DNA from 4 places in the Stappia sp. ABD4_338 genome. Region 1 is predicted to be linked to each of the others. Evidence: predicted binding sites of a transcription regulator. Region 1 holds the regulator's gene; each other region holds the start of a gene.
What was found. Region 1 encodes PhoB, which activates phosphate uptake and scavenging genes when phosphate is short. Its sites were predicted from a motif close to TGTCATNNANCTGTCAT; they were not measured.

Region 1 (7,717 bases):
GAACAACACCGACAAGCTGCAGGTCGCGACCATGTCCGGCGTGACCCCGTCGACCGCCACGATCGCCTCGGGCGAGTATCCGGTTTCCCGCCCGCTGTTCTTCTACGTCAAGAAGGCGCACATCGGCGTGATCCCGGGCCTCAAGGAGTACGCCCAGTTCTTCGTCTCCGACGAGATCGCCGGCCCGAAGGGCCCGCTGGCCCAGTACGGCCTGGTCTCCGATCCGGAGCTGTCCAAGGTGCAGGACGCGGTCAACAACGAAACCGTCCTGACCCACTGAGCCGACTTGAAATGAAAGGGCGGCGAAAGCCGCCCTTTCCCCTTTTCTCCGGTCGGATGAAAACCCATGTCATTGCCTGTGATCCTTCTTGCGCTGCTCGTCCTGGGCATCGCGGGATTTTTTCTGGGACGCCGACGTGCGCTCGCCTCCGTCGAGGGGGATGCCCGGCTTCTCCATTCCCTGCCCAATTATTACGGCTGGAATGTCGCGCTGGTGACGTTGATCCCCTCGCTCGTCCTTCTGGCTGTCTGGCTTCTCGTCCAGCCCATGGTGATCGATGGCCAGGTCTCCTCGATGATCTCGCAGGAGACCGCCGACCAGAGTTCGCGTGACCTCGTCATGAGCGATGTCCGGCGGACGGCCCATGGCCTCGACCTTGCCGTCGCGCAAGGCGCGATGAGCGCGGACATGGCAGATTCCATCCGCACCGAATTTACCGACGTGCGCAACCGTCTCGGCGAAGTGGGTGTCGCCCTCGGTTCGAACGTGACCGCCGAGACCCTGCGTGCCGCGCAGCGTTACCGGGCTCTGACCGCCACGGGCGATATTGTCCGGACCGTCGTGGTTCTGGGGCTCGCGATCGCCGGTTTCGCATTCGCCTACCTGCGCACCATCCCGCTCTTCCGCGCCCGGAACACTGTCGAGAAGGCGGTCCTGTGGCTGCTGATCGTTTCCGCGTCGATCGCGATCCTGACGACGCTCGGCATCGTGCTGTCGCTGATCTTCAACACGGTCGAGTTCTTCCGTCTCTATCCGGCGAGCGAGTTCTTTCTGGGCACGACCTGGAGCCCGAGCTTCGGCGGTGGTTCCGAACTCGGAATTCTCCCGCTGATCTGGGCGACACTCTACATCTCCCTGATCGCGCTCGCGGTCGCGGTCCCCGTCGGCCTGTTCGCGGCGATCTATCTTTCGGAGTACGCCCCGCCGACGGTTCGTGCCTTCGCCAAGCCGATGCTGGAGGTTCTCGCCGGCATTCCGACCATCGTCTACGGTCTCTTCGCCCTTCTGACGGTCGGCCCGCTGCTTGTCAGCGTCTTCGGCTCCGGTGGCGTGCTGGGGGTGAACTGGATGGCTGGCGGCACCGCCGTCATGACGGCCGGCCTCGTCATGGGCATCATGCTGATCCCCTTCGTCAGTTCCCTGTCGGACGACATCATCAACGCGGTGCCCCAGGCGATGCGTGACGGGTCGCTCGGCCTCGGCGCGACACATTCCGAGACCGTGAAGCAGGTGATCATGCCCGCGGCGTTGCCGGGCATCGTCGGCGCCATTCTGCTGGCCGCCTCGCGTGCCATCGGCGAGACCATGATCGTCGTGCTCGGCGCGGGCGCCGCCGCCAAGCTCAGCCTCAACCCGTTCGAGGCCATGACGACGGTGACGGCCAAGATCGTCAGCCAGCTTACCGGCGACGCCGACTTCGCCTCACCCGAGGCGCTCGTCGCCTTCGCGCTCGGAATGACGCTCTTCGTCATCACGCTCGGCCTCAACATCTTCGCGCTCTACATCGTGCGCAAATACCGGGAGCAGTACGAATGACCGACGCGACCTTGTCCCAGCCGCAGTCGCCGTCGCAGACGTCCGGACCGCGCAAGAAGACCTCGCTTCTCACCGTCGACAAGCTGACGCGCAAGCGCAATGCCGCCGAGACCCGTTTCCGCCTTTACGGCATCGCGGCAATCCTCGTGGGCCTCGCCTTTCTCGTCGCGCTTCTCTGGGCCATTTTCTCCAACGGCCTGACCGCGTTCAGCCAGACCTTCGTCAGCGTGCCGATCTCCCTCGACCGGCAGAAGGTGGAGGAGGCGGAAGCCTCCATGGTGAAGACCTCGCGCTACAACGCGATGATTGAGGCGGGGCTTGCCGCTGAGCTTGCGAAGGTCGGCGTCGAGACCGAGATGGGCGGACGCGACCTTCGCCTGCTCCTGTCCTCCGGTGCCGCGGCGAGCGTGCGCGACTTCGTCCTGGCCAATCCGGGCGAGATCGGCAAGACGGTCACCTTCGACCTCCTCGCGTCCTCGCGGGTCGACGGATACATGAAGGGCCGGGTGACCCGTGATGCCCTCGTGAACGACAAGAACCTGGACGCAGCGCATCTCGACATCGTCGATGTGCTGGCCAAGGACGGGATCGTCGTGAAGCGCTTCAACACGGACTTCATCCTTGGCGCGGATGCCTCGGACTCGCGTCCCGAGGAAGCGGGCATCGGCGTTGCCATGATCGGGTCCTTCTACATGATGCTGGTCGTGCTGGCGCTCGCGCTGCCGATCGGTGTCGCCGCCTCCATCTATCTGGAGGAGTTCGCGCCGAAGAACCGCTTCACGGACCTGATCGAGGTGAACATCTCGAACCTGGCCGCCGTGCCGTCGATCGTCTTCGGTATTCTCGGCCTAGCAGCCTTCATCCAGTTCGCGCACCTGCCCCAGTCGGCGCCGCTCGTCGGCGGTCTCGTGCTCACGCTGATGACGCTGCCGACGATCATCATCTCCACCCGCGCTTCGCTGAAGGCGGTTCCGCCGTCGATCCGCGACGCGGCGCTGGGTGTTGGTGCCTCCAAGATGCAGTCGGTGTTCCACCACGTGCTGCCGCTCGCCATGCCCGGCATTCTTACGGGCACGATCATCGGCCTCGCACAGGCGCTCGGCGAGACGGCTCCGCTGCTTCTGATCGGCATGGTCGGCTTCATCGCCTCGAACTACCCGACGTCGGCCGCGTCCGGCTTCCTGGATCCGAACTCGGCCATGCCCGCCCAGATCTACGAGTGGGCAAAGCGCGCCGATCCCGCGTTCTATGAGCGCGCCTGGGGCGGGATCATCGTCCTGCTTCTCTTCCTGATGACCATGAACATCCTTGCGGTGATTCTGCGCCGCCGATTCGAGCGCCGTTGGTAAGGGGGGCGTGACATGAACCAGATGCTCAAAGCCGAGAAGGTGGCTGACATGAAGGAACCGAAGATCCTGGCCAACAAGGTTCAGGTCTATTACGGCGAGACCCACGCCATCAAGGATGTGGACCTGCGCATCGAGGACAAGACGGTGACGGCCTTCATCGGCCCGTCGGGTTGCGGAAAGTCGACCTTCCTGCGCTGCCTCAACCGCATGAACGATACGATCGACATCTGCCGGGTGCAGGGCAAGATCGAGATCGACGGCGAGGACATCTACGACCCCAAAGTCGATCCGGTGCAGCTTCGCGCCAAGGTCGGTATGGTGTTCCAGAAGCCGAACCCGTTCCCCAAGTCGATCTTCGACAACGTGGCCTACGGGCCCCGCATCCACGGCCTTGCCCAGAGCAAGTCCGTGCTGGAGGAGATTGTTGCCTCGAGCCTGCAGAAGGCGGGCCTGTGGGAGGAGGTCAAGGACCGTCTCTACGAGCCGGGTACGGGCCTTTCCGGCGGGCAGCAGCAGCGCCTGTGCATCGCCCGCGCCATCGCGGTCAGCCCCGAGGTCATCCTGATGGACGAGCCCTGCTCGGCGCTCGATCCCATCGCCACCGCCAAGGTGGAGGAACTGATTGACGAGCTGCGCGCCAATTTCACCATCGTGATCGTGACGCACTCCATGCAGCAGGCCGCGCGCGTGTCGCAGCGGACCGCTTTCTTCCACCTCGGCAATCTCGTCGAGGAAGGGGATACGAAAGAGATCTTCACGAACCCGACCGACAAGCGCACGCAGGACTACATCACGGGCCGCTTCGGCTGAGGACAGGGAGCGGGCGGGGCGTCATGCGCCGTCGCCCGGGACCGTCCCAGGCCCTTGCCCGCAAGGGAGACCAGACATGACCAGCCATACCGTCACATCCTTCGACGAGGAACTGAAGGCGATCGCCGGACGCGTGTCCGAGATGGGCGGCCTCGCGGAGGCCATGCTTAGCGAGGCCATCACCGCGCTCGTGCGTCTCGACAAGGAAGTCGCGCGCCGCGTCGTTGCCCAGGACAAGCGCGTCGACCAGCTCCAGTTCGAGGTCGAGGAACAGGCGATCCTCATCATCGCCCGCCGCCAGCCGGTGGCACAGGACCTGCGCGATGTCATCTCGGCGATGCGCATTTCCAACGACCTGGAGCGCGTCGGCGACCTGGCCAAGAACATCGCCAAGCGTGTCATCGCCATCGACGGCTCGTTCGACAGCAAGAAGTTCGCGCTTGGCGTGGAGCATATGTCCGAGCTTGCGCAGGAGCAGCTCAAGGACGTGCTCGATGCCTATGGCGCGCGGGATGCCCAGGCCGCCGAGGCGGTGCGCGATCGCGATGACGCGGTGGACGCGCTTTACACGTCGATCTTCCGTGAACTCCTGACCTACATGATGGAGGATCCGCGTCAGATCTCGATCTGTGCCCACCTTCTGTTCTGCGCCAAGAACATCGAGCGCATCGGCGATCACGCGACCAACATCGCGGAAAATGTCATGTACATGTCGACGGGTGTCCAGCCGCTCGAGGAGCGCCAGAAGCAGGACGAGATGGGCGTCGAGACCGGCGTCTGATCCGGCTTTATGCGTGCGCGGTCAGGCGCCGCCGCACGCGACGGATCCCGGACGGGACGTACCGGCGCCCCGTCCGCCACAACGAAAAACGAGGTTTGCGGGAATGCCGAAGGTTCTGATTGTCGAGGACGAGGAACCTCTTGCCATGCTCTTGAGGTACAACCTCGAGGCGGAAGGATATACGGTCGAGACCTGTATGCGCGGTGACGAGGCGGATATCCGCCTGCGCGAGGACCAGCCCGACCTGATGATCCTGGACTGGATGCTGCCGGGCCTTTCCGGCATCGAGCTGTGCCGTCGGCTGCGCTCGCGCTCCGAGACGGAGCGCCTTCCGGTGATCATGCTGACGGCGCGTGGCGAGGAGCAGGAGCGCATTCGCGGTCTCGCCACTGGCGCCGACGACTATGTGGTCAAGCCTTTCTCGATCCCCGAGCTCATGGCGCGCGTGCGGGCCATGCTGCGCCGGGCCAAGCCTGAGGTCGTTTCCTCGTTGCTGCGCTCGGGGGACCTGGAGCTTGATCGCGAAACCCATCGGGTTCGCCGGTCGGGCCGGGAAATCCACCTGGGGCCGACCGAGTTCCGCCTGCTTGAGTTCCTGATGACCTCACCCGGCCGCGTCTTTTCCCGCGAACAGCTCCTTGATGGCGTGTGGGGACATGACGTCTATGTGGACGAGCGCACGGTGGATGTTCACGTCGGGCGCCTGCGCAAGGCAATCAATCGCGGCAAGGCCGTCGATCCGATCCGCACCGTGCGCGGAGCCGGCTACGCCTTTAACGACCAGTTCGCCGCCGCCTCCTGATGGTCCGGCGCCGGTGGAGCGATCCGCCGGCGGGATCGGGTGACCGATACGACAAAGGCCCGCGTGATCCACGCGGGCCTTTGTCGTTTTCGCTTGCCGCTGTGATGCAGGTCAACCGGTCGCGGAATTGCGGTCGCGACGACGGTCGTTGGCGGGCTGATAGGCAATGCGGCAATGGTACGGGCAGTAAGGCACGCCCGGTTCGGAGGAGTTGCCGCAGAAGTAGAAATCGTCCTTCGTCGGATCACCGATCGGCCATTTGCAGGTGCGCTCGGTAAGCGTGAGGATCGAGGCCCGCTTGGCGATCGGAACGACCTCCGCCCGGGGCTTTTCAACGGGCGCGGGGGCGGGCGTCGCCTCGACCTTCAGCGCGGTGGCGCCGACGGTCTGCGGGGCGCTGCCGCCGGTCTCGGCCGGAGAGGAGGGCTGGGCATCGCCGTTCGCAGGGCGCGTCGTCTTGCGCGCCTTGGCGGGCGCCGCCGGCGCCTTGGCCCGGCCCGACAGACCGAGACGGTGCACCTTGCCGATCACCGCGTTGCGCGTGACCCCGCCCAGTTCAGCAGCGATCTGGCTGGCACTCAGTCCGTCCAGCCAAAGCTTCTTGAGAAGGTCGACACGTTCGCTTGTCCAGGACATGCGTCACACTCCGTCTTGGTCGCCCACCCGGCATATGGTTAATAAAACCTTGCCGGCACACCGGGTAGGTGTCCCGCCAATTGCCGGATTTTGAGGCTATTCTGAGTCAGGCACACGATATGTCGTGTCTGTCTGGAAAAAACCTACAATATGCCGGGTTTTTGGTGCAAGGTTCCGGCCCGATTCACTTGGGGATAGCTGAGGTTTTCCCCAGCAAACGGCGCGTGACCGGCGCGGGCGCACGTCGTGCGCGCATGCTATTTCGTTGACTTTGCCGCGCATGCGCGGTGTATATCGGTCCGATCGTCGTGCCGCCTTCCGGGGCGGCGCTGTGCTTTTCGGGGGAAGGCGCTGCCCGTGGCACCGCGATCTTCCCGACACCACAGATCCGGCGACAGGCCAAACGCATGACGCGCCTTGTGACAAGGGCGCCGGCAACCAAGGAGCAAGACGGCAATGGTTGGCTCATCTCTCTATCAGACCTACAACCGCGCGAACCTGGTGTTCGAGCGCGGCGAGGGGGTGTGGTTGGAGACGGCCGACGGGCGACGTTTTCTCGACTGCGCCGCCGGCATCGCCGTGAATTCGCTTGGCCACAGCCACCCGGCTCTGGTGTCCGCGCTGAGGGACCAGGCCGAGAAGCTGTGGCACGTGTCGAACGTCTACCAGATCCCCGGTCAGGAAGAGTTCGGCCGCAAGCTCGTCGAGGCGACCTTCGCCGATCGCGTGTTCTGCACCAACTCCGGTGCGGAGGCGCTCGAATGCGCTATCAAGACCGCGCGCCGCCATTTTCACGTGAAGGGGCAGCCCGAGCGCGTCGATGTCATCACGTTCGAGGGCGCCTTCCATGGCCGGACTCTGGCGACCATCGCCGCCGGCGGACAGGCGAAATATCTCGAGGGCTTCGGTCCCAAGGCTCCCGGCTTCGTCCAGGTCCCCTTTGGCGATCGTGACGCATTGCTGGCCGCGATTTCCGAGACGACGGCCGCAATCCTGATCGAGCCGATCCAGGGGGAGGGCGGGGTGCGCGCCGTCGACACGGAGACCCTGCGCGACCTGCGCAGGATGTGCGACGAGAACGGCATCCTGCTGATCCTTGACGAGGTCCAGACCGGAGTCGGGCGTACCGGCAAGCTCTTCGCCCACGAATGGGCCGGCATCACGCCGGACATCATGGCGATCGCGAAGGGTATCGGCGGCGGTTTCCCGCTCGGCGCGTGTCTTGCGACCGAGGAAGCCTCCGACGGCATGCAGCCGGGCACCCACGGCACGACCTATGGCGGCAACCCGCTCGCCATGGCGGTCGGAAACGCGGTGCTCGACGTGGTGCTCGCCCCCGGCTTCCTGGAGGGCGTGCGCGAGAAGGGGCTTTTGTTGACGCAGAAGCTCTCCGGCGTCGTTGACCGCCATCCCGACATCTTCGAAGACCTGCGCGGCAAGGGGCTGATGCTTGGCCTCAAGTGCCGTGTGACCAACACCGCGCTTCTCGACCATTTCCGCAACGCCGGCGTGCTGGCCGTCGG
Region 2 (7,717 bases), 950 kb from region 1:
GCCGGTGCTCGCCGCCGGGCTGGGCATCTATGCGGTCGCGAGCCTCGCCTGCACGCTGGCGCCCAGCGTGGAACTGCTGATCGTGGCCCGCTTCGCGCAGGCCTTCGGCGCCGCCGGGCCGATCGTCCTCGCCCGCGCCGTGGTGCGCGATCTCTATGACGGGCCGCGTGCGGGGCAGGAGCTTGCCCGCATGGGGTCGATCATGGGGCTGGCACCCGCCGTCGCGCCCTTCTTCGGCGGTCTGATCTCGGCTTCGGGCGGCTGGCGGCTGGTGTTCCTCGTTTCCTGTGCGGCGGCCGCGGCCATTCTCGTCTCGGTCTGGCGCGGCCTGCCGGAGACGCTGAAGGCCCGCGAGGTCGCGCCTTTTTCGGCGCGCGCGCTTTTCGGCGATTTCGCCCGCCTTCTGGCCCACCCCGTGTTTCGCGCCTATCTGACGGTGGTCGCGGCGACCTATTGCGGCCTGTTCGCCTTCATTTCGGGCTCGTCCTTCGTGCTCCAGGACATCTACGGCCTGACGCCGTCCGTCTATGGCATCGCCTTCGGCGTCTGCGCCGGGGCCTATGTTCTGGGCACGCTCATCGGCCAGCGCGTGGCGCCGCGTTTCGGTGCGGAAGTGACGATCACGCTCGGCACCGGAATGCTCGCCGCCGGTGGCTGCGTCATGGTTCTGGCACTTCTTGGCGCACCGTCCGCGTGGTCGGTGATCGGTCCGATGATGCTCTACATGATCGGCGTCGGCCTGACCCTGCCCCAGGCCCAGGCGGCGGCCATGATGCCGTTTCCCGAGCGTGCCGGCACGGCGTCGTCGCTGATGGGAATCGGGCAGATGGGGTCGGCCGCGGCCGTGGGTATCGGCGTCAGCGCGACGCTTGGCGGCACCGGCGTGTCGCTGGCGCTCATCATCGCCGTGCTTGGCCTTGTCGCCGCGATTTCCTTCCGGGCAAGCCGGGAGGCGCGTCGCGACGACTGAGGCGGCCGCCTGTCTCAGCCTCCGAAGATGCGGTTCAGGAGGTCGAGCGGACTGCCGCCGTCGCCACGCCCCGGCGGGGGCTGGTGGCGGTCCGGATCGCCCTCGGCCGGGATGGTGCGCATGGGCATGTCGAGCGGGTTCTCGTGCGGCTCGGCAACCCTGACCGGGCGATCGGAGACGCCGGGAAGCCCGGCCACGGGCAGGCCCTGATGGTCTGCCGCCATGACCTCCTTCCAGATGCGGGCCGGCAGCGAGCCACCGGTCGCGCGTTTCGTCGGCGAATTGTCGTCATTGCCGAGCCAGACCGCCGTGGTCAGCGTCCCCGTGTAGCCGATGAACCAGCCGTCGCGGAAATCCTGGCTGGTGCCAGTCTTTCCGCCCGCGGGACGGTCGGGCAGGTTTGCCTTGCGCCCGGTGCCGGTGGTCAGCGTCTCGGCCATCATGAAGTTCATGTCGGCAAGGGTCGCGTGGTCGATGACGCGGCCCGGTCCGCCTCCCTGGCGTGCATAGAGCACCGTGCCGTCGGCCTTGCGGATCTGGCGGATGACGTGGGGAACGACACCGTAGCCGCCGTTGGAGAAGGGGACGAAGGCCCCCGCGATCTCGAGCGGCGTGACCTCCGAGGTGCCGAGCGCGATCGACAGGTTCGCCTTGATCGGCGAGGAGATGCCGAGCTTGCGGGCGGTGCGGATGATCGACTTCGGCCCGACCTCGTCGGCGAGTTTCGCCGCCACCGTGTTGAGCGACAGCGACAGGGCCTGGGTGAGCGTCACCGCGCCGCGATAGGACTTGGAGTAGTTCTTCGGCGCCCATTTGCCGAAGCGCACCGGCTCGTCGACGCGCACCGTGTCGGGCGTCAGCCCCTGTTCGAGTGCGGCGAGGTAGACGAACGGCTTGAACGCCGAACCGGGCTGGCGGTGGGCATTGACGGCCCGGTTGAACTGGCTGGTGCCGTAGTCGCGCCCGCCCACCAGCGCCTTGACCGCGCCGCCGGCGTCGAGCGTCACGATCGCGCCCTGGCGCACGCCGAGCTTGGCACCTTCCTCTTCAAGGGAGCGGCGCAGCGAATCCTCGGCCACGATCTGCATGCCCAGGTCGATGGTCGTGTCGACGACAATGTCGGAGTCGATGGCGCCCACGTAACTCGGCAGGAGTTCCATCACCCAGTCCGCGACGTAGTTCTCGCTGGCGCTGGTGTGGTGCGAGACGACGTTCATCGGCGCGGCGATGGCATCGCGCGCTTCGGCCTCCGTGATGTAGCCTTCCTCCGCCATGGCGCCCAGGACGAGGGCGGCGCGCTCGGCGGCTAGATTCGGGTTGCGCGTCGGCGCGTAGCGCGACGGTGCCTTCAGGAGGGCGGCGAGGGTCGCCGCCTCGGCGAGCGAGACCATGCGCGCGGACTTGCCGAAATAGCGCCGCGCGGCGGCATCGACGCCATAGGCGCCCGCCCCGAAATAGACCCGGTTGAGGTAGAGCTCGATGATCTCGTTCTTGGAATAGGTGGCCTCGAGCCACAGAGCCAGGACCGCCTCCTGCACCTTGCGCCGCAGCGTGCGTTCGGGTTCCAGGAACAGGTTCTTGGCAAGCTGCTGCGTGAGCGTCGAGCCGCCCTGAACCAGCCGTCCGCTGGTGAGGTTGGTGAGAACGGCGCGTCCCAGGCCGAGCGGGTCGAGCCCGAAGTGGGAGCGGAAGCGCCGGTCCTCGATGGCGATCACCGCCTGCGGCAGATAGGGCGGGAGCTGTTCGAGCCGCACAGCCTCGCCGCCGGTGTCGCCGCGATTGGCCATCAGCGAGCCGTCGGCGGCGACGATGCGCACATTGGGCGGGCGCTGGGGCACCTTCCATTCGGATGTGGGGGGCAGCCAGGCGGCGTAGTAGGCCAGCACGCCCACGAGGCCGATGCCGCCCCAGATGCACAGCACGAAACCCCAGTAGAGCAGCCGGCGCAGACCACCGACGATGCCGCCGCGACGACCGCTTCCCCCGCCGTGCCCGGAGCGTGAACGTCCCTTGCCGCGCCGGGCGGGGCCCGCCTTGCGACGGGTGCCCTTGGTCTTGCGTGGTTGTTTGGGCGTGCCTGTCTCGGCCTCGGACTTGCGGCGAGAAGGCTTGCGCTGCTTCTCGCGCGCCCCGCTGCCCGTCTCCCCGGGACGGTCGGCGCGCGTCAGACGCATGTCCAGCGTCGCGCCGCCCCCGTCGAGGCGCGGCTCCCGCCGTCCGCCGCTGGACGATCCTCTGGCCATCGTTTTCGTGTTTCCGGTATTGGTGCGGGCGCGGCCCGCGTTCCCCTTTCGTATCCCCTCCCTCCAGCCTAAATGCGGCAATTTAAGGGGGGGTTAAGCATGAGCGGGCGGAGCCGATGCCCCCGTCCACCGGCGCGCGCTTTACACCGTGGAGCGTGGCGGATACGCCTGAAGAGGACAAACGCGCCCGTCGGCCGACCGGTGCGGCATCACGAAAAGGGGAGAGGGCATGGCCAAGGGATACTGGATCGGTCGCGTCGACGTGACCGACTTCGAGGGATACAAGGCGTATGTGGCGGCCAATGCGGAACCGTTTCGCGCCTATGGCGCGCGCTTCCTGGTGCGTGGCGGGGACTTCGAGTGCATGGAAGGCGCCGCGCGTGCCCGCAACGTGGTGATCGAGTTCGACAGCTACGAACAGGCCCTCGCCTGCTACAGGTCGGACGGCTACAAGCACGCCAAGTCGCTTCGGGAGCATGCCTCGGTCGCCGACATCATCGTCATCCAGGGCTACGACGGGCCGCAGCCCGGCGACGACTGACCGCCGGCAAGGTCCGCGCGCCGTGCGAACATGAAAACGCCCGGGTCGCGTGAGCGGCCCGGGCGTGTTTCGTTCCGGCGCGGTGGCGCTACTGGTTCGCGTAGCGGCCCGCGTCGGCGCCATAGTGGTTGACGTAACGGCTGTTGAGGGCTTCCACCGGCATCACGATCAGCACGTCCGTGGTGCCGAACTGATGGTCCACCACGGCACCGTCGCCGATATAGGCGCCAAGCCTCAGGTATCCCTTCACGAGCGGCGGCAGCTCGCGCAGGGCCTGGCGCTCGTTCACCTCGCCGCGCGCCATGCGGTTCATCTCCACGTAGCGCTCGGGCAGGGCGCGCACGCGCCAGTCTTCCGGCGCGCGGGCGTTGTGATGCAGGAAGGAAAGCTGCGAGGCCATGCGGTCCGGGTCCGTGCCCTCGATGGACGCGCAGCCGACCATGACGTCGATGCGGTGCATGAGCACATAGGCCCAGATGCCGTGCCACAGCAGTTCCACCGTACGCTTGGTGCGGTAGGGCTTGAGGACGCAGGAGCGTCCAAGCTCGAGGAACTGAAGGCGGGGATGGGCGTCGACCAGCGACTGGATCTCGAACTCGCTCGAGGTGTAGAAGCCGCCGTGCCTCTCGGCCACGTCCTGGCGCAACAGGCGGTAGGTTCCGACGATGCGCGGCTTGCGGCGGCCGAGCGCGTTGCGCTGCGGCGTCTCGTGGTCGAGAACCAGGAGATGATCGCAGATCGCGTCATAGGCGTCGATGTCGCGGCGCGTGGCCTGGGTCTCGGCGTCGGCGATCGCGGACATCTCCTCGTAGAAGACGTGGTAACGCAGCTCCTGCGCCTTGCGTACTTCCTTGGGCGTGCGCGCCAGACGCACTTCCAGCGGCCCGATGCGGCCAAGGCTTGGCGTGTTGCGACCGGCCGGCAGGGTGCCGGGAAGCGGCAACCAAGCCGGCTTCAGGCCGGAGGCCGGCACGAACTTGCGGACCAGGTTGCGCGGTGACAGACGGCCTGCCTTTGCGCGATGTTCGTTGCTGTCCAGTCGTTCCATCGTCCCGACGCCCTTTTCTCGTTTCCCCCGCCGGACGTATTCGACGTCCCGCGCGCATTATATAGTGGCTCGTGCGATCGTAACACACCCGTAGAAGTCGCAGCCGCCTCACAACCCGCCTGACGCGAAGGTGAAACAGGCCCGGCAAACGGCCTCGCGGGGCCCTCCGCCCGGATCGTTAGCCGTGACTTGAACCACAAGTCTCCGACACTTCCATGACAAAAGGCTGGCAGGGGCGGATGGACACCAGCACGCAAGCGCTGGCGTATGCCCGGAACGGTGCTGGTGCGGATGGCTAGGGAAACCTTCGGGAGCCCGTGTCCCGGCAGGAGGTCAGGCGACGGCGGCCGACAGCCTCTGGCGCATCAGGTCCGGGTCGATGGGCTTGGTGATGACGCCGTCGGCGCCCGCGGCAAGGGCGGCATCCTCGGCCGCCGCCGTTACGTCGGCGGTCACGGCCAGCACCGGAATCCGGCTCCAGCCCCGGTCTTCCTCGAGCGTGCGGAAGCGGCGGATGGCGGTCACGCCGTCAATGCCGGGCATATGAAGGTCCATCAGGATCAGGTCGAAACTGCCGTCGGCCGCCGCCGCCAGCGCCTCGGATCCGTCCGCCGCGACAACGGCCTCGTGCCCGAGCTTGCGCACCATCGCCTCGCTGAGCAGGCGGTTGATGTCGTTGTCATCGGCGACGAGAACCTTGAGCGGACGCACGGGCGCGGTGCCGCCCGGGCCGTCGAGGGGGCGGGCGCGGCTTTGGCCGGCGACCTCCCAGCCGCGCGGTCCGGAATCCGGGTCCAGCATGACGCGGGTGACCTGCGAAAGGGTCGCCGAACGGATCGGGCGAATGAGATAGGCCCCAAAGCCCGCGGCCTTGAGGCGCGGCAGGCTGGTGCGGTCCGTGGGGGCGATGATCGCGATCGCCGGGGCTTCGACGCCGGCGGCACGCGCCCCCGCGAGCCATGCACCGGCATCGCGCAGCCCGGTGGGGTCGAGCAGGATCAGGTCCGCCTCTCCAAGCGCCTGGTCGCGGTGATCCTCGTCCTGGCCGCCACAGGGGGACATTTCGGTCACCCTTGCGCCATGAGCGGCCAGCCGGCGGGCCACCAGGGGTGCCTCGATGCGGCTTTCGCTCAGGATCACAACGGACTTCCCCGCAAGCCAGGTGTCGGGCGAGGGCGCCGGTTCGTCGGCCTGTCCGTTGGTGGTGGCGGGGCGGAGCGGCAGTTCCACCCGGAAGCACGCACCGCGGCCGGGTGCCGCGCCGGCGGTGATCTCGCCGCCCATGAGCCGGGCGAGACGACGGGAAATCGCAAGGCCGAGCCCGGCCCCGTCGAACCGGCGTGCCGGACCGTGATCGACCTGCTCGAACTCCTCGAACAGGCGTTCGGCGTCCCCGGCTGCAAAGCCGATCCCCGTGTCGCGGACGAAAATCGCGAAACGATCGGCGCTCTCGCGCTCGACCCGTATTTCCACGCCACCCTGCTCGGTGAACTTCAGCCCGTTTCCGGCGAGGTTGTAGAGGATCTGCCGCAGTCGCGTCGCATCGACCTCGATGCGCGCCGGCATAGCCGGATCGACGAGGCAGCCAACCTCCAGTCCCTTGGCGAAGGCGCGCGGGCTCAGCAACTCCGCAACGCCTTCCGCCAGAAGCGCTACGTCGGTCGGGGCGGGCGCAAGCTCGAGCCTGCCTGCCTCGATCCGTGACATGTCGAGAACCTCGCTGATCAGCAGCAGCAGGATCTCGCCCGAGCTTTTCACCGCTTCGATGTAGCTGCGCTGTTCGGCGGTCAGACGGGTGTCGGCGAGCAGATCCGTCATTCCGAGGATGCCGTTGAGCGGCGTGCGGATCTCGTGGCTCACCGTCGCAAGGAAACGGCTTTTCGCGGCGCTCGCGGTTTCGGCCTGGTTGCGCGCGGCCACCAGGGCATCCTCGATGCGGCGACGGTCTGTCACGTCGCGTAGGATGGTCTGGATCAGCGGTTCGCCGGTCTTCACGTCGCGCACCGCAACATCGCGCCGGGCAAACCAGCGCGGTCCGTGGACGGTTTCGACGAGAATGTCCTCACGCGCCTCGCCGGTCGGGTCTTCCCGTTCGCCATGAAGGCCCGCGATCCGCCCGTCCGGAAACAGCGCGCGCGCGGTGTCGTTGGCATAGACGCTCTCGCCACCCTCGCGCCAGCGCGTCACCACGTCGCCAAGCGTGTCGAGCACGTCGCGGTGCCGCTCGTCGCTTTCGCGCAGACGCCAGATGTCGTCCTGCAGCTTCTCGTTTTCGGCCCTGAGAAGCGAGATCTCGGCATCCCGCTCCGCAAGATCGGCGGCCACGGCCGCGCGCGCGGAGGTCTCCGCCCGGGACGCGTTGGACAGTGCCAGCGCCACGCCCGCGATGATGAGCAGAACGCCGGAGGCCGCAAGACGCGAATCGGCGGGCACCAGCACGAGGAACAGGGTCGCGCCGCCGATGAAGGCGAAGAAGGAGAGGAGTGCGATACCGAATGCCCGCAGGCCCGCGACGATGCGCGACAGAAGCGTGGGATGTGTATCGGCCCCTCCGCCGGACTCCACGGACGTCGACGCCTTTGAAAAGGGCGCGCCGGTTGTCGTCCGTGCCACGTCAGGATCGCGCCCTTCCGGTTGCGCAACGGATCGGGCCGGGCTGGTCGTGCGGGTCGTGGCGGGCACCGGAACTCCTTGGCGGCAAATCGTCCGACGGGGCGGCGCGAGCGCCACCCTTCATCGACGAAGTGTCGCAGGGAGACCTTGAAAAAACGTTGCCTTTCCGGCGCGCCGCCAAGCGCGGCACGCCGGTCGCCCGCATCAGCAGGTGGCGGCTTCCGCCTGTCGCGCCGGGGTCACCAGATCCTTCAGGATGTCGGCGGCGAGCTGGAAGGACCGCACACGCGCCGCATGATCGT
Region 3 (7,717 bases), 1.6 Mb from region 1:
TCGCGGAGAACCTGTGCCTGCCGGCGCCGCGCGCGCCGATGACCATGCCGGTGCAGACGCTGGAGCGCGCACGCCCCTCCCTCCTGCCCAGGCTGGCCGGCCTGCGCCTTCTCGCCCGCCGTCGCCGCATTGGCGAGAGGTGAGGGCGGTACGCCGACCCTGCCCCATGCCCTGACGGGGGCGTCCCAGATCACCGGAGTGCCGCCGGATGGAACCGGGTGTTTCGAAGTCCTCCCTCAAAGAGAGCGTCTCCGTCGGCCTGCGCCGGACCGGGGCCATTCTTCTGACCCTCGGCCTCACCGTGGCCGCCGCGTCCATGTTCGGTTCGGTGGCGGTCGCGGACGGTTTCGACTGGGTCGACGTGGTGCGTGTGTCGCTCGTTTCGTTCTGCGCGCTGTGGCTGTCGTGGGGCGCGTGCATCGGCATTCTCGGGCTGATCTTTCCCAATGAAAGCGTTCCGGCGCGCGACGGGCATCCCGACGGGCGCACGGCGATCGTGATCCCGGTCTACAACGAGGCGGCGGATGCGGTGTTCGCCCGCCTTCACGCCATGTACCGCGCGCTCGACGACGCGGGCGTGCTGGATTGCTTCGACTTTCACGTGCTGTCGGATTCGACCCGCGAGGAGGCGGCGGCCGCGGAAAAGCGGCTCCATCGCCAGGCCGTGAGCGAGCTTGGCGCGGGTGGACGGCTGTTCTACCGCCACCGGTCGCCGAACACGGGACGCAAGGCCGGCAACATCGCCGATTTCATCCGCACCAGCGGCGGTGCGTACGAGTACATGCTGGTGCTCGACGCCGACAGCCTGATGAGTGCCGAGACCATCGTGGAGATGGTGCGGCGCATGGAGGCCGTGCCCGATCTCGGGCTGCTGCAGACCGTGCCGCGTATCATCGGGCGCAAGACGCTCTTCGGCCGCATGATCCAGTTTTCGGCGAATTTCTATTCGCCGGTCTTCTCGCGCGGCGTCGCGGCGCTGCAGGGACGGCAGGGGCCGTTCTGGGGCCACAACGCGCTCATTCGCACGCGCGCATTCGCCGCGACCTGCGGCCTGCCGGCGCTCAAGGGCAAGCCGCCCTTCGGTGGACAGATCCTGTCCCATGACACGGTGGAGGCGGCGATGCTGGCGCGCGGCGGCTGGCGGGTGCGCCTCGACGCCGACCTCGACGGCTCCTACGAGGAGGCGCCGGCCAATCTGGTGGAATATGCCAAGCGGGACCGTCGCTGGTGCCAGGGCAACCTGCAGCACGCGCGCGTCGTCATGGCGCCCGGCCTGCCGTTCTGGAGCCGCATCAACCTGCTGCAGGGAATCATGGCCTATCTGGCATCGCCCGTGTGGCTGCTGTTCCTGACGGCGAGTGTCGTTGCGCCTCTGTTCGCGCCCACGCCGGTCTATTTCATCTCCGGATCCCTGTTCCCCCGCTTCCCGCATCCCGAAACGGAAAAGGGACTGGCGCTGCTCTTCGGCGTCGTGGGACTGCTGATCCTGCCCAAGGCGCTGCTGCTCCTGCGCTCGATCCTCACCCGTGGCGCGGCGGACTATGGGGGCGCCGCGCGCGCGTCGCTTTCGGCACTTTATGAGCTTCTGCTCGCGTCGCTGATGGCGCCGATCCACATGATGTTCCAGAGCCGCTCCGTGTTTCAGGTGCTCTCGGGGGCCGATTTCGGCTGGCCGTCGAGCGACCGGGAGGACGGATCGCTCGACTGGATGACGAGCCTGCGCTCAAGCTGGTGGATGACGGTCTTCGGCGTGGCGACGCTGGTCTTCGCCTACTATTACGCCTTCGGGCTGATGGCGTGGCTGCTGCCCGTCACGTTGCCGCTGGTGCTCGCGCCCCTCGTCGTGTGGTGGACGGCGGCCCCGGCTGCCGGCGCGCGCGCGCGGCGCAACGGGCTTCTGCTCACCCCGCAGGAGCTGAAGGATGAGCCGGTGATCGCCGCCGCGACATGCGCGCTTGGCGTCTACCGCTCCGGCGAAACGGACGACGACCGGCCGCGCAGCGCCGCCGCCTGACACTGCTCTCCAGACCCGGGTCGCCGAAACCTCTTGCCTGCCCAACGATCGGGCAGGCTGGCGCGAATCCCGTCTTTTTCCGCAAGGGGATGGCGCGCACGCGCGCCTTCGGGCGCGAAAATGTTTCCCTGTCACAACTGGCATGGCCCCTGCATCGCCTCTCCCGACATGACGTGACGCCGCGTGCCGACCGCACGGCGGGGTCGCCGCATCCGGGGGGCGTGCGCAGTGGACTTGCGGTTCTTCGAGATCTATCGCAGCACGGAGTATCTGCTCCTGCTGCTCGAGGGGGCCGCCGTCAGTGGCGCGCTCACGATCACGGGCGGGATCGCGGGCTTCCTCCTCGCCGGGGTCATCGCGGCGACGCGCTACTACCGGGTGCCGGTCCTCGCTCCGCTTGCCGCCGTCTACGTGGAGTTCATCCGCAACACGCCCCTCATCGTGCAGATGTTCTTCGTCGCCTTCGGCCTGCCGCTGCTGCTTGGCTACCAATGGCCGTTCTGGGCCCATGCGCTCCTGGCGCTGACGCTGAACTTCTCCGCCTATTTCGCCGAGATCCTGCGGGCGGGGCTCGCTGCCATCTCCGCCGGACAGGAGGAGGCCGCCGCCGCGCTGGGCCTTCCGAAGTGGCTCGGTTTCACCCGGATCCTGTTCCCGCAGGCCGTGGCGTCCATGTTCCCCTCGCTCAACAGCCAGTTCATCTTCCTGTTCCTGACGACGGGTGTGATCTCGGAAATCGGCGTGCCCGACCTGACATGGGCCGGGCTCTACATCGACAGCCGCAGTTTCCGCTCGTTCGAGGTCTTCTTCACGCTGACGGTGATCTATGTCGCCATGTCGCTGATGTTCAAGACGCTGCTGGCCCTCGCCCACGACCGCCTGTTCAAGTGGAAGGCCACGCGATGAAAGACCTGTTCGTCGACCTTCTCGGCAAGCCTTTCGGCATCGTCGTCTTCCAGCTACTCGAGGCGGCGCAGTTCACCGTCTACCTGTCGCTGATCGCCTTCGTGGGGGGCGGGGCGCTCGGCCTGATGGTGACGGCGGGACGGGTTTCGCCGCCGCGCGTCGCGCGCAGCGTCTGCGCGGCCTACATATGGCTGTTCCAGTCCGTGCCGCTCCTCATGCTCCTGTTCCTGTTCGGCCTCGGCATTCCACGGCTTTTCGCCGTGACCGTCGACCCCTGGCACGCGGCGACCGTGGCGCTCACGCTCTATGCCAGCGCCTATCTCTCCGAGGTCTGGCGCGGCGCGATCATGGCGGTGCCGCAGGGCCAGGTGGAAGGGGGCAAGGCGCTCGGCCTGCACCTTGGCCAGATCATGCTCCTGATCGTGCTGCCGCAGGCGTTCCGTCTCGCCATCGCGCCGACGGTCGGTTTCATGGTGCAGATCATCAAGGGCACCTCGCTCGCCTACATCATCGGCTTCCACGATCTCATGGCGATCGGACGGCGCTGGGCGAACGCTCCGGTGCCGGGCACCCAGCCGTTCCTCATCTATCCGCTGATGGCGATGATCTATTTCGCCCTCTGCTTTCCCCTGTCGGTCTGGTCGAGACGCCTGGAAAAGCGTCTCGGCTCTCCGAAGACGAAGGGCGGGGCCTCGGCCGCCGCCTGATCCTTTCCAACCGAACGCAAGGGAGTGCCCGCAATGCTGAAGAAACTCGCCGGACTGGCCGGAGTGGCGGTTGCCGCCACGATGATGCTGGCGTCGCCGGCCGCGGCCGAACTGAAGGACATCCTCGCCGCCGGCAAGATCCGGATCGGCACGCCCGAGAACTTCCCGCCCTTCGGATCGCTGGGGGCCGAGGGCGAATACGAGGGATACGACATCGACGTGGCGAACATGATCGCCGAGGACTTGGGGGTCGAGCTGGAGCTGGTCCCGGTAACCTCCAAGCAGCGCATTCCCTTCCTCGAGACCGACCGGGTGGATCTCGTCGTGGCGACGCTGGGCGCCAATCCGGAGCGGGCGAAGTCGATCTGGTTCTCCAGCGCCTACGCGCCCTTCTTCTCCGGCGCCTTCGGCAAGCCGGGCGTGGAGGTCTCCTCCATCGCCGACCTGGCGGGCAAGAAGGTCGCCGTCACCAGCGGCACGCTTGAGGACCTCGCCATCACGGCCGACGCGCCGGAGGACGCCGAACTCATCCGCTTTGGCGACAATGCCGCGACCATCGCCGCCTATGTCTCGGGCCAGGCCGACGTCATCGTCACCGGCAACATGATCGCGCTCGGGATCTCCAAGGAGAACCCGGACTTCAAGCTGGAAAACAAGTTCATCATCGCCAACTCACCCTCCTTCATCGGCGTGAAGACCGGCAACATCGACCTGCTGCAGTGGGTCAACGTCTTCGTGTTGCACAAGAAGCTGAACGGCAAGCTGGACGGGCTGTCGAGGAAGTGGCTCGAGACGCCGCTTCCCCCGCTTCCCGCACTGTAAGGGAGCCCTTCGCTTTCGCCGGACGCGCGGCGTATTTCCGCGCGTCCGGCCTCCTTCGCGAAGCGTTGTCATCATGCCGTTACGCGAAAGTCTTACCCGGCTCAGCAGACCAGATCCCAACGAGTCGGGAGTGACGAGATGCTTTCTGCGAGCAAGGCCCGGGGACGCGGCGCGCTGATTGGCGAAGCCGTGCACCAGAACAAGGCTCTGTCCGGGGAGGGCGTGCTCGAGCGGCTCTTCACCTGGGCCTTCAAGGGACTTGTCTACCCGCAGATCTGGGAAGATCCCGAGATCGACATGGAAGCGCTCGAGATCGAGCCGCACCACCGGATCGTCGCCATCGCCTCCGGCGGCTGCAACATCCTCTCCTACCTGACGGCCAATCCGCGCGAGATCACCGCCGTCGACCTCAACCGTGCCCATGTGGCGCTCACCCGGCTGAAGCTGACGGCGGCGCGCAGCCTGCCCGATCACGCCGCCTTCTACCGCTTCTTCGGCAAGGCCGACGAAAAGGCCAATGTCGCCGCCTACAACCGCTTTCTGCGCGACCAGCTCGACGAGGAAAGCCGCACCTACTGGGAGAAGCGCGACATCACGGGACGCAAGCGCATCACGCTGTTCGCCCGCGATCTCTATCACCACGGGCTGCTCGGCTATTTCATAGGCGCCGGGCATCTCGTCGCCCGTGTCTACGGCATCGATCCCCGGGACATGCTGCGCGCGCGCTCCATGGAGGAGCAGCGGAGCTACTTCGACAAGGCGCTGGCGCCGCTCTTCGACAAGCGCATGGTGCGCTGGGCCACCTCCAAGCGCGTGTCGCTCTACGGGCTCGGCATCCCGCCGGCGCAATACGAGGTGCTTGCCGGGGGCGGATCCATGGCCACGGTGCTGCGCGAGCGGCTGGAGCGGCTCGCCTGCGGCTTCCCGCTGTCGGAGAACTATTTCGCCTGGCAGGCGTTCGGGCGCGGCTACGCCAGCGACGAGGCCGGGCCGCTGCCGCCCTACCTTCGCGCGGAGCATTTCGACACGGTGCGCACGCGCGCCGAGCGGGTGAACGTGCTCAATCGCTCCTTCACCGACCATCTGGCGAGCCTGCCGGAAAACACCGTCGACCGCTATGTGCTGCTGGATGCGCAGGACTGGATGAACGACGAGGTGCTCAACGCCCTGTGGCGCGAGATCACCCGGACGGCGCGCCCCGGCGCACGGGTCGTTTTCCGCACCGCCGCCGAGCCGAGCCTTCTGCCGGGGCGGGTCGCGCCCGAGACGCTGGCCAGGTGGACCTATGACGCGGAACGCTCGCGCGCGCTCGGCCACAGGGACCGCTCGTCGATCTATGGCGGCTTCCACATCTACGAGCGTCCCGCCTCATGAGCGGGGCGGGGGAGCACGGATCGGCGGAAGGGTCCGATACCGGCGACCTGATGGACGCCATCTACCGCTGGCAGCGACCGATCTACGACGCGACCCGGAAATACTATCTGCTTGGCCGCGACCGGCTTGTCCGCGAGCTCGATCCGCCGGCCGGCGGCACGGTTCTGGAGCTTGGATGCGGGACCGCGCGCAACCTGATCCTGGCGGCGCGGCGGCATCCGGAGGCCCGCTTTCTCGGCATCGACATTTCCTCGCAGATGCTGGGCGAGGCGGAACGCAGCGTCGCACGGGCGGGACTTGCCGACCGCATCCGCCTTGCGCGCGCCGACGCCAGCGACTTCGACCTCCAGGCGCTGTTCGGCCAGCCGGCGGTGGAGCGCGTGTTTCTGTCCTACGCGCTCTCCATGATCCCGCCCTGGCGCGAGGCAATTGCCGCCGGTGTCGCGGCGCTGGGCCCGGAAGGGCGGCTTTCCGTGGTCGATTTCGGGCAGATGGAGCGCTATCCGGGCATCCTGCGCGCGCCGTTTCGCGCCTGGCTTGCCGCCTTTCACGTGGAGCCCCGGGCAGGGTTCGACGAGGCGCTGGCGGCGGCGGCGGCCGCGCGCGGGCTTGCCGCGACCACGCGCAGGGTCTATGGCGGCTATGCCATCCAGGGCGTGATCGCACCCGCCGGTCCTCGTTGAGGCGCGGGCACGCCTTTCCGCACAGAACAAGTCGCGAGGTGTCTTCCGTGTCGCAGGACGAAACGTCTTCCGCTTCCGCCCTCCCTTCGTCCCCGCATGGCGACGGTCTCGTGATCGAGCCGGCGGTCGAGGCGGATGTTGCGGCCTGCGTTGGTCTGATGAGCGCCAATGCGGTCGGGGCCAGGGTCGGGCAGGAGGCCGGGGATCTCGCGCCCTATATGGATGCCTTCGCGCGGATGCGCGAGGGCGGGCGCACGGTGCTGCATGTGGCGCGGCTGCCGGGCATGGGGCCGGGCGAGATCGTCGGCATGTTCGAACTCACCGTCCTGGACGGGCTCTCCTTCTCGGGCCGGCCGCGTGCGCAGGTGGAAAGCGTGCACGTGGATCCGTCCATGCGCAGCCGGGGCCTCGGCGCGCGCATGATGGCGTTCGCAGAGGAGCGGGCACGGGAGAGGGGTTGCGTGCTGATGCAGCTTGCCTCCAACGCGCAGCGCACGCGCGCCCACGCCTTCTACGAGCGGCTCGGATATGAGCCCTCGCATCTTGGTTTCAAGCGGATGCTGTGACCGCGGGCGGCGAGCGCGCCGGTGCTCAGCGGGCGCGCTTCCAGGTCTCGCCCTTGCAGATGAGCCCGCCGAGAACGCAGCCTTCCAGCTTGAGCGCGTTGTCGTTCACCAGCGTCATGACGCCGGTGTAGGTCTTGCCGTCCTCGGCGTTGTAGACCTTGCCCTTCCACGATTTGGCGCCGTTTGGCTTCATGCCCAGGACCGTGCGCGTGCCGACCAGCGAGCGCGAGCGCTTCGCGGGATCGGGGTTCTTCGTGTCCTTGCGCGGCTCGCGCAGCCAGACCAGCTTTCCACACAGGGCGCCGCCGCAGGGCGCGATGCGGATCTTGGAGCTGCCGCTCGGGCGAACCCATTCCCCGGTCGCATCCGCCGCCAGCGCCTGGGGCGCCGCCATCCCGGCGATAAACGTAAACGCCAGAGCCGCCGAAGCGCCCCGGACCACTTGCAGAAAGCGGGTGCCGCCGATTGTCATGAGGACCTCCTCCCGATCACGCGGGAATGTCTTGTGCATTCCCTTTACGTAAACGGAGGGTAGCGGAACGCTCCGGGCCTTGCCAGAGGATTTTCGCCGCGCGGGAGGTGCCGTCTCCCGGTGGCCGCGACGGCAGGCCGCGAGGCAAACGGCGGCCGCTTTTCCGCGCCTCT
Region 4 (7,717 bases), 1.4 Mb from region 1:
GCGAACTGATGGCGGCGCGCCAGCTCACCTATTTCTCGGCCTTCCAGAAGGACTCCGGCCGGCGCTGCGACCTGGAAGCGGGCATGGCCAAGCTTCTGGGCGCCAGGGTCGCCTGGGCGGCGGCGGACAACGCGCTGCAGATCCACGGCGGCAACGGTTTCGCGCTCGAGTACCAGATCAGCAGGGTGCTGTGCGATGCGCGCATTCTCAACATCTTCGAGGGCGCTGCGGAGATCCAGGCACAGGTGATCGCGCGCCGGCTGCTCGACGAGCGCAACTGAGACACCTCACGCGCTGGCGCTTGCCCAGCGTTCGACAAGGGCGGTGAAGAAGCTTTCCTGGGCGGCGGCATCGGCCAGTGTGCCGATGCTGTGGCCGACGATGGCGTGATAGAAAAAGGCAAGCAGACCCTGCGCGGCCAGCGAAGGGTCGGGATGGCCGGGCAGGGCTCCGGCGTCGGCCGCGCGCGTGCAGGCCAGCGTTGCCACCTCCTCAAGCTCCGCGCAGACCTCCAGGAACTGGCGCGTCCAGGGACCGTCCTTCAGCGTCGACTGCACGAGGAACAGGCGCGCGAATTCCGGGTCCTCGCGGTAGAGCGTCAGGAGCGGCAGGAACACGCCGGCCAGTGCCTTGCCCGGCGTCTGCCGTCCCACGGCTTCGGCGCGTGCGCGCATGTCCGCAAGGATGGTGTCGAGGCCATCGATCTTGGCGGCGATGAGAAGGCCGGTCTTGTCGCCGAAATGCGCGAAAACCGTCGCCTTGGAGACGCCGGCACGCTGTGCGACGGCCTCGGCGCTCGTGGTCTCGAAGCCGTCCTCGGCAAAGGCCGCGCGAGCCGCAGCGAGGATCTTCGCGCGTGTGTCCCTTGAACGTTGCTGGGGTCTTCCGACCATGCGTCCCTCATTTCCGACGCCCGGCAGCATGCCGGGTGCCGCGAGCCGGCACCACCAGCGTCGATCACGGATCCGTGATACGTGGAAGCAAATATTGACCATGGTCACAAAATGAATGATTACGTGACCACGGTCAATTTTGTAGAGACGGAGCGTGGTCGTGGCAAGCAGGGTTTTCATTCTCGACGGACATCCAGTGGCATCCTCCTATTGCGGGGCGATCGCCTCCGCCTATGAGCGCGGCGCGGAGGCGGCGGGCCGGGAGGTCAGGATCTTGCGGCTTTCGGCGATGGACTTCGACCCGGACATGCGCTCGGGCTACGGCGAAAAACGCGAGCTCGAATCGTGCCTTGCCGACGTTCAGGAGGCACTGTCCTGGTGCGATCATCTTGTGATCGCGCATCCGCTGTGGTGGGGCGGTGTTCCGGCCAAGCTCAAGGGGCTGTTCGACCGGGCATTGCTGCCGGGCTTCGCCTATCGCTACGAAAAGGGAAAGGCCTTTCCCGTGCCGCTGCTCAAGGGGCGCACGGCGGAGGTTCTCGTCACCAGCGACACGCCGGGATGGTATCTGCGCTACGTCCTGCGGGCACCCGGGTTCCGGGTGATGCGCAAGCAGATCCTGGAGTTCTGCGGCTTCTCGAAGGTGCGGTTCCGCATGTTCGCGCCGATCCACGGATCCGGCGAGGAAGACCGGAGACAGTGGCTTGAAAAGGCGGAGCGATACGGCGCGCGCGGGTAGGGCTGCAAGTTCGCGGTCAGGACGGATCGTCGGGGAACCAGCCGAACACGGTGAGGTGCAGCGAGGTCTGGGCGACGCGCTCGCGGGTCGTCATCAGGGCCTGGCCGCCGCGATTGTGATAGAAGCGCACGGCTTCCTCGTTGTCGCGCAGCACGCGCAGGGCAAGACCGGACAGTCGCGACTTCTCAAGCGCGGAGCGGGCGGCATGAAACAGTTCGGTGCCGAATCCCATGCCCTGATGGTCGGGGCGCACGTAGAGCTCGTAAATCTCGCCCTCGAAGGGAAGCTCGCGCATCCGGCTGCGACCGAAGGTGGCATACCCGGCGGGAACGCCGGCCACATGCAGCACGAGAATGCGCACGCCGCGTGACAGCGCCGTGCGCCACCACTTCGGCCCGCGTCGGGAGATCATGCGTTCCAGCTCGATCCCGTCGATGACACCGCGATAGGTCGCCCGCCACGTTTCCTCATGGATCGCGGCAAGCGCTTCTGCATCCTGGGCGCGCGCGGGGCGCAGGGCTGTCAGACCGAGTGTCATGACCTCATGATAGCCCCGTTTGCGGCAGGACAAAAGCAATGCGAGCAGAGCGCGAAATTTTGTCGCCGCTGTCGGAGGTTGCGAGGGGGACGCGGGAGAAAAACGGGTCCGGAAACGGAAAAGGGCCGGCGCTGAGCCGGCCCTTCCGGTTGCATCCTCGTCCAGGGAAACTGGAGACCAGTGCCTGAACCGGAACCCTTGCCGCAAAACCCCGGGGGGCTGGGGGGCTGTTGCGTTCCGAAGCTTCGCAGCGGGTTCCTTCTGCAACGATGCCGTTATCCCCCTCCAAGATGGCGCGGTATGGGCTGCAATTGGGCAAAACTATGAAATCGAACGGACCCCGCTTCGGCACCGCCTTCGCCTGTTCGCCGCCTCCCTTGCCAAACGGGTTTTCCCCGGCCCATCATGACGCTTGCGTGACGGCATCGAGGGCCCGCGATCCGGGCCGCAGACCAGGAGGCGCCATGAGCGATCCCGAGGATATATCCGCACGATCCGGGGCGGCGGGCCAGCAGGGGCCGGCCCGGCCCCAGACGCAGGGCCACGCCCAGCCTCAGGCACCGGCGGCACCGCCGGTCACGGCGTTCCACCGCCGGGAACTGGATCTCATCCTGAGGGTCTACGGGCAGAAGGTCGCAGCCGGAGAATGGCGCGACTATGCCATCGACCATCTCAAGGACCGGGCGATCTTCTCCGTCTTCCGCCGCAGTTCCGAGATGCCGCTCTACCGCATCGAGAAAGTGCCGAAGAACGCGCGCCGTCAGGGTGCCTTCGCGGTGGTCGGCGCGGGAGGGACGATCCTCAAGCGTGGCGGCGAACTGGCCCAGGTGCTCAAGGTCTTCGAGAAGCGCCGGCATCTCAGCCTGGTCTGAGCGCTCGGGCTCCGGTTGACCTGAATGACAATGCGAAACGGCCGCGCGGGGATGGCGCGGCCGTTTGCCTTTGCGTTTGCGGGCGGAAAGGGCGTCAGAACTTCATGCCGACGCTGGCGTTGAGCGCGTGAGACGTCGCGCGCGCCCGGTACTCGCCCGAATACCCGAGCGTGCCGGTGACACGCCCCGAGGCCGAGGCGTAGGTCAGGCCGGCGGACAGGCGGGCGATGTCGCGTCCGATGCCAAGGGAGCCCGCCGCGACGGGAGCGCCGAGCATGGTTGTCGCGCGGCTGTCGCCGAGCGAGCCGATCGCACGGGCATAGGCGAGGTCCAGCACCGGACGGAAGGTGCCGGCGGATGTGTCGAAGCCGTTGGCCACAAGCCGGATGCCGGCGCCCAGATCCGTCTGCGAGGTCGTTGCGGACGGTGCGGTGAGAGCGAAGGCCCCGGCGCCGGTTTCGCTCGTCGAGCCAAGCCACTGGTGCACAAGCCGGGCCTGTGCGTAGGGCTGCAGCGTGGCGAGGGCGGTCTGGAAGGTCATGCCGACACGCGCGTTGCTCCACGCGCCGATATCCGTCCCCTTGGAGGAACCGGAAAGGCCGCCCGCCGCGCCGCCCGCGCCGACGATGCCCGACCGGCTGGTGGAGGTCTCGAAACGGCTGAGGCCGGCGGCTCCGTCGGCGAACCAGGCGCCGCGCCGAAGCCCGGCGTAGGCGAGTGCGTGCAGCCCGGTGGCGCGGCTCCTGTTGCCCGAGCTCGAGGTGCGCGTCTCGCTGAAGCCGAGGCCGATGCCGAAACGCACGTCCTGCGAGGGGCGGAAGTCCATGCCGGTCAGCGCGCCGGCGGAGCGGGTGAGCGCCGAGCCGCTGGTGGCGCTTGCCGACGTGTTCGTGAGGCCGGCGATGGGGGCTGCCCACCATCGGGCATTGAAGTTGGTCTCCGGCGCGGCGCCGTTGGTTGAGAAGGTGACGTTGCCGGTGGAGGGAGCGCCACCGTCGAGCCCACCGGTCAGCGATGCCGCCAGGTCCGCGATCTGTCCCATGGTGCGGCCCTGGGCATAGGTGCCTTGGGCGTAGATCGCGCCGGTCTTGGCGTCACGGGTCGAGGTCAGGGCGTCAAGGTTGAGAATGCCCCAGCCGTAGATGTCGTCGATGCCGGCTTCGCCCACGTCGGTCGCGGTGGCGAAGATGAGTTCGGTGAGCTCGCTGCCCTTGGCGTCGGGGAACATCTGCCGCGCGATGGCAAGCGCGCCGGTGACATGCGGTGCCGCCATGGACGTGCCCGACATGCGGACATAGTCGCCGTCGTGCGAGGTGGAATAGATGCCGCCCGTGTCCTCGTCGTCGTCTCCGCCGGGAGCGGAAATGCACCAGGTCGCGGCGATGCCGCAACGGTTGGAGTAGGGAGCGATCTCGCCGTCCTGTTCCAGCGCGGCGACCGCGATCCAGTGCCCCTTGAGCTCGGGGTAGAGGACGGGAAGGCCGGGCTCGAGCGCCACGCTCGGCAGGCCGTCGTTGCCGTTGGCCCAGACGTAGACATTGCCCGCCTCGACCCCGCGCTCGATGGCATCGAACATGTAGTCGTAGGTGGTCTCCAGATAGGTCCGCGCGTTCTCCAGGTCCGTGCCGCCCGAGGGCATCATCGGGTCGGAGCCCCAGGAGTTGTTGTAGAACTCGATGCCGTTGGCCAGCCCGTGGTCGAAGAGGCGCGCGGCGGTCGTGTCGAGCGTGGCATCATCGATTGCATCGCTGCCGTAGTTGGTGAGCTGAAGGGCCGCCACCTTGGCGCCCGGCGCCACGCCGACCATGCCGTAACCGTTGCGCTCGGCCGCGATCGTGCCGGCGACATGGGTCCCGTGCCCTTCCGCGTCGATGCCGTCTGCGGAAAGGCCGGTCGGACCGTTCATGGAAACCGGGCTCAGGTTGCCGACAAGATCGGGATGAAAGGCGTAGATGCCGCTGTCCACGACGCCGACGGTAACGCCCGCACCGGTGTAGCCGCGATCATGCGCCGCCTTGGCGCCGATCATGCCGAGACCCCACTGGGCGTCGTACTCGGCATCCGGATCCGCCTGGGCCGAACCCGCAAGTAGGATCGCGCCGAGCGCGGTTCCCGCGAGCAGAAACGAATGGCGCGGTGCAGGGGAGAAATGACGAAAACGGTTTACGCGTGACATGACGGTCCGTCCGCTTGTTGAGGATCGCCGACGATATTGCCAAGGGCGGACGGGCGGTCAATCGGCGGCAGGCCGCAAGGGCATGCCGAAGGCAAGAAATGGACGCGGGGGAGATCCGGCCGGACTGGGTGACAAGACGCGTGATGGCGGTCAGGGCAAAAGCGGCCGGCACGAGGGGCGCGACAGAATCGCCGGGCCACCGTCGGAAACGAAAAAGGGGCGCGGATTGGCATCCGCGCCCCTTTTTCCTGTCTTGTTCCGCGGGCCGGTGCGGGCCCGCGCGGCGTCGCGATCAGTCGCGGTTGCCGAACAGCTGCAGCAGCATGATGAAGAGGTTGATGAAGTCGAGGTACAGACGCAGCGCGCCCATGATCGACTTCTTGGCCGCGACCTCGGAGCTGTCGCCCTCGAAGTACATCTCCTTGATCTGCTGCGTGTCGTAGGCCGTCAGGCCGGCGAAGACGAGCACGCCGATCACCGACACGGCGAACTGGATCGCCGAGGAGCCGATGAACATGTTCACCAGCGAGGCGATGATGATGCCGATCAGGCCCATGAACAGGAACGAGCCCCAGCCCGACAGGTCCTTCTTGGTGGTGTAGCCGTAGAGGCTCAGCGCACCGAAGGACGCGGCGGTGATGAAGAACACGCGCGTGATCGACTCGCCGGTGAAGACGAGGAAGATCGAGGACAGCGATACGCCCATGATGGCCGCATAGACCCAGAAGGTCATCTGCGCGGCGCTTGCGCTCATGGACTGGATCTTGAAGCTGAGGAAGAACACCGCCGCGAGCGGGGCGAGCATCACCACCCACTTCAGCGGGCTCATGTAGATGGCCTGTCCGAAAGCGGTCAGCGCCATGCCGCCGGCGGTCTGCTCAACGGCCATGTAGAAGGTGGCAAGAGCCATGGCGCCGGTGATCGCAAGGCCGATCGCCATGTAGTTGTAGACGCCCAGCATGTAGGCGCGCAGGCCCTCGTCATAGACGCCGGCCTCTGCGCGCGCGCCGGCCGCAGCATACCGAATGTTGGAATTGCGGTCGAAGGTCGACATCGAAAGTCCTCTCTGTCGCGGTTCACGGTCACGTTCTGGATCGCTGAGCGCGACGCGAGGGGAGGATCCGTCCCGTTCCCGCATCGGCGCAGCGGGGAACCACGGCTTCACGCCCTGTTCCCCTCCCGACATGCAATCTCCACGCCCCTACCTTCCGGCAGGACCGCGAAAGCCCGCACGTCATGTCCAAATATGGAGATGGCGGCACGGCGGAACAAGGCCCGTCGTGCCGATTTTGCGTTACGGTTTTGTCATGCTGGCCAGTGGGTAAACAGGACGTTTCCCCGCCGGCCGGTCATGCGGCTCACTTCATGGTGGCCAGGCGCGACTTGATCTGGCGGTCGCAGGTGCCGTTCGGCCAGCGAATGATCTCCTCGCCGGCGAAGTCGAGGATTTCCTTCTTCGGGTCCATCATCGTGGCGACATCGATGCCCGGCTTGAACCACTGCACCACGGCGTAGTCGCCGCCGCCGTCCGTGAGGAAGGCGATCGGCTGGCCGTTTTCCACGATGCCGATGCGGCCCGTGCGCACGGGCATGGCCTCGACCTTGCGGCTCTTGCCGTCGATGGTCAGCTTCGACTTGGAAAGATGGAACGACTTGAAGCTGGAGGCGCTGGTGCCGGCCCAGCGGCCGAACAGGCGCTCGCCCTTGTTCTCCACCGACAGGCAGGAGTTCTTGTAATTGGGGATCGACAGGCGCTTGGCGGAAACCTTGGAGATTTCCGTCTGTTCCTTCTTGTTCTTCTCCCGCGTGAAGATCGTGTAGGTCATCTCGTGCTCGCCGGTGCGGTAGACACGGATCTCGACCGGAGCGTAGACGCTCTCGCCCATGGCGCGGGTGTAGAAGTCGAACTGGTTGGCGTCGTTGGTGCCGGCCTTGCGGTAGAGCCAGCGCGCGGGAAGGCCGTTCTCGAACACCAGCCAGTCGCTCAGCACGAGGCCCTCGGGACCGTTGGCGCCATTGGCCTGCCAGACACCGGTGTGGAAGGGGGATTCAGCCGCGGCGGGCTGGACGAGGGCGGCTGCGGCAAGCACGGTCGCGGCGGCGAGCCGGCGCATGGGGCGCAGAAAATCGGACATGTCGGACGTCTCCCGAAGTGACGGTCTGTGTGACGTTGTTGTGCGACGCTGACCGGCAGCGCCGTGATCTGGCAACGGCACACGCCCCGCCCCGACCGGTTGACGACACGCCCGGGCAGGCAGCGACCCGGCCGGATCACCGCCGCCTGGCACGTCAGCCCCCCGATTGGCCGGACGCGAACCAAAGCGGCGCAATTGTAACCGGATCGCGCGCGGAGAAAACGCTTGAATGTCAATACACGCCGGCAGACGTCCACATCTCGTGGATCGTCGTGGAAAACCCCGTGCCCGGCACGTGCCGATTGTCAGTCGTCACAGGTTGCGCAGCACCGGAGCCGGCTTGCGTCCCAGCACGCGCCAGGTG

Region 2: a site for PhoB is predicted at 5,007-5,023, ahead of olsB (l-ornithine N(alpha)-acyltransferase). Genes of this name have one in related genera too.
Region 3: a site for PhoB is predicted at 4,516-4,532, ahead of ACYX4S_RS06080 (BtaA family protein). Genes of this name have one in related genera too.
Region 4: a site for PhoB is predicted at 2,576-2,592, ahead of ACYX4S_RS19465 (DUF2794 domain-containing protein). Genes of this name have one in related genera too.

Annotation. Positions count from the first base shown of each region.
Region 1 is NZ_CM149982.1:2,918,367-2,926,083, reverse strand. It holds gene ACYX4S_RS13140 (substrate-binding domain-containing protein) at 1-280, shown strand, start outside; gene pstC (phosphate ABC transporter permease subunit PstC) at 347-1,816, shown strand; gene pstA (phosphate ABC transporter permease PstA) at 1,813-3,165, shown strand; gene pstB (phosphate ABC transporter ATP-binding protein PstB) at 3,178-3,975, shown strand; gene phoU (phosphate signaling complex protein PhoU) at 4,052-4,756, shown strand; gene phoB (phosphate regulon transcriptional regulator PhoB) at 4,860-5,558, shown strand; gene ACYX4S_RS13110 (GcrA family cell cycle regulator) at 5,670-6,194, opposite strand; gene ACYX4S_RS13105 (acetylornithine transaminase) at 6,651-7,717, shown strand, end outside.
Region 2 is NZ_CM149982.1:3,869,864-3,877,580, reverse strand. It holds gene ACYX4S_RS17340 (multidrug effflux MFS transporter) at 1-970, shown strand, start outside; gene ACYX4S_RS17335 (transglycosylase domain-containing protein) at 985-3,213, opposite strand; gene ACYX4S_RS17330 (DUF1330 domain-containing protein) at 3,443-3,754, shown strand; gene olsB (l-ornithine N(alpha)-acyltransferase) at 3,843-4,802, opposite strand; gene ACYX4S_RS17320 (ATP-binding protein) at 5,136-7,415, opposite strand; gene ACYX4S_RS17315 (LLM class flavin-dependent oxidoreductase) at 7,620-7,717, opposite strand, start outside.
Region 3 is NZ_CM149982.1:1,311,506-1,319,222, forward strand. It holds gene ACYX4S_RS06055 (hypothetical protein) at 1-143, shown strand, start outside; gene mdoH (glucans biosynthesis glucosyltransferase MdoH) at 209-2,014, shown strand; gene ACYX4S_RS06065 (amino acid ABC transporter permease) at 2,243-2,920, shown strand; gene ACYX4S_RS06070 (amino acid ABC transporter permease) at 2,917-3,627, shown strand; gene ACYX4S_RS06075 (transporter substrate-binding domain-containing protein) at 3,661-4,449, shown strand; gene ACYX4S_RS06080 (BtaA family protein) at 4,588-5,823, shown strand; gene ACYX4S_RS06085 (class I SAM-dependent methyltransferase) at 5,820-6,506, shown strand; gene ACYX4S_RS06090 (GNAT family N-acetyltransferase) at 6,554-7,072, shown strand; gene ACYX4S_RS06095 (DUF2147 domain-containing protein) at 7,098-7,544, opposite strand.
Region 4 is NZ_CM149982.1:4,331,950-4,339,666, forward strand. It holds gene ACYX4S_RS19445 (acyl-CoA dehydrogenase family protein) at 1-281, shown strand, start outside; gene ACYX4S_RS19450 (TetR/AcrR family transcriptional regulator) at 288-893, opposite strand; gene ACYX4S_RS19455 (NAD(P)H-dependent oxidoreductase) at 1,054-1,632, shown strand; gene ACYX4S_RS19460 (GNAT family N-acetyltransferase) at 1,649-2,170, opposite strand; gene ACYX4S_RS19465 (DUF2794 domain-containing protein) at 2,635-3,042, shown strand; gene ACYX4S_RS19470 (S8 family peptidase) at 3,137-5,218, opposite strand; gene ACYX4S_RS19475 (Bax inhibitor-1/YccA family protein) at 5,511-6,272, opposite strand; gene ACYX4S_RS19480 (hypothetical protein) at 6,577-7,353, opposite strand; gene ACYX4S_RS19485 (ABC transporter permease) at 7,666-7,717, opposite strand, start outside.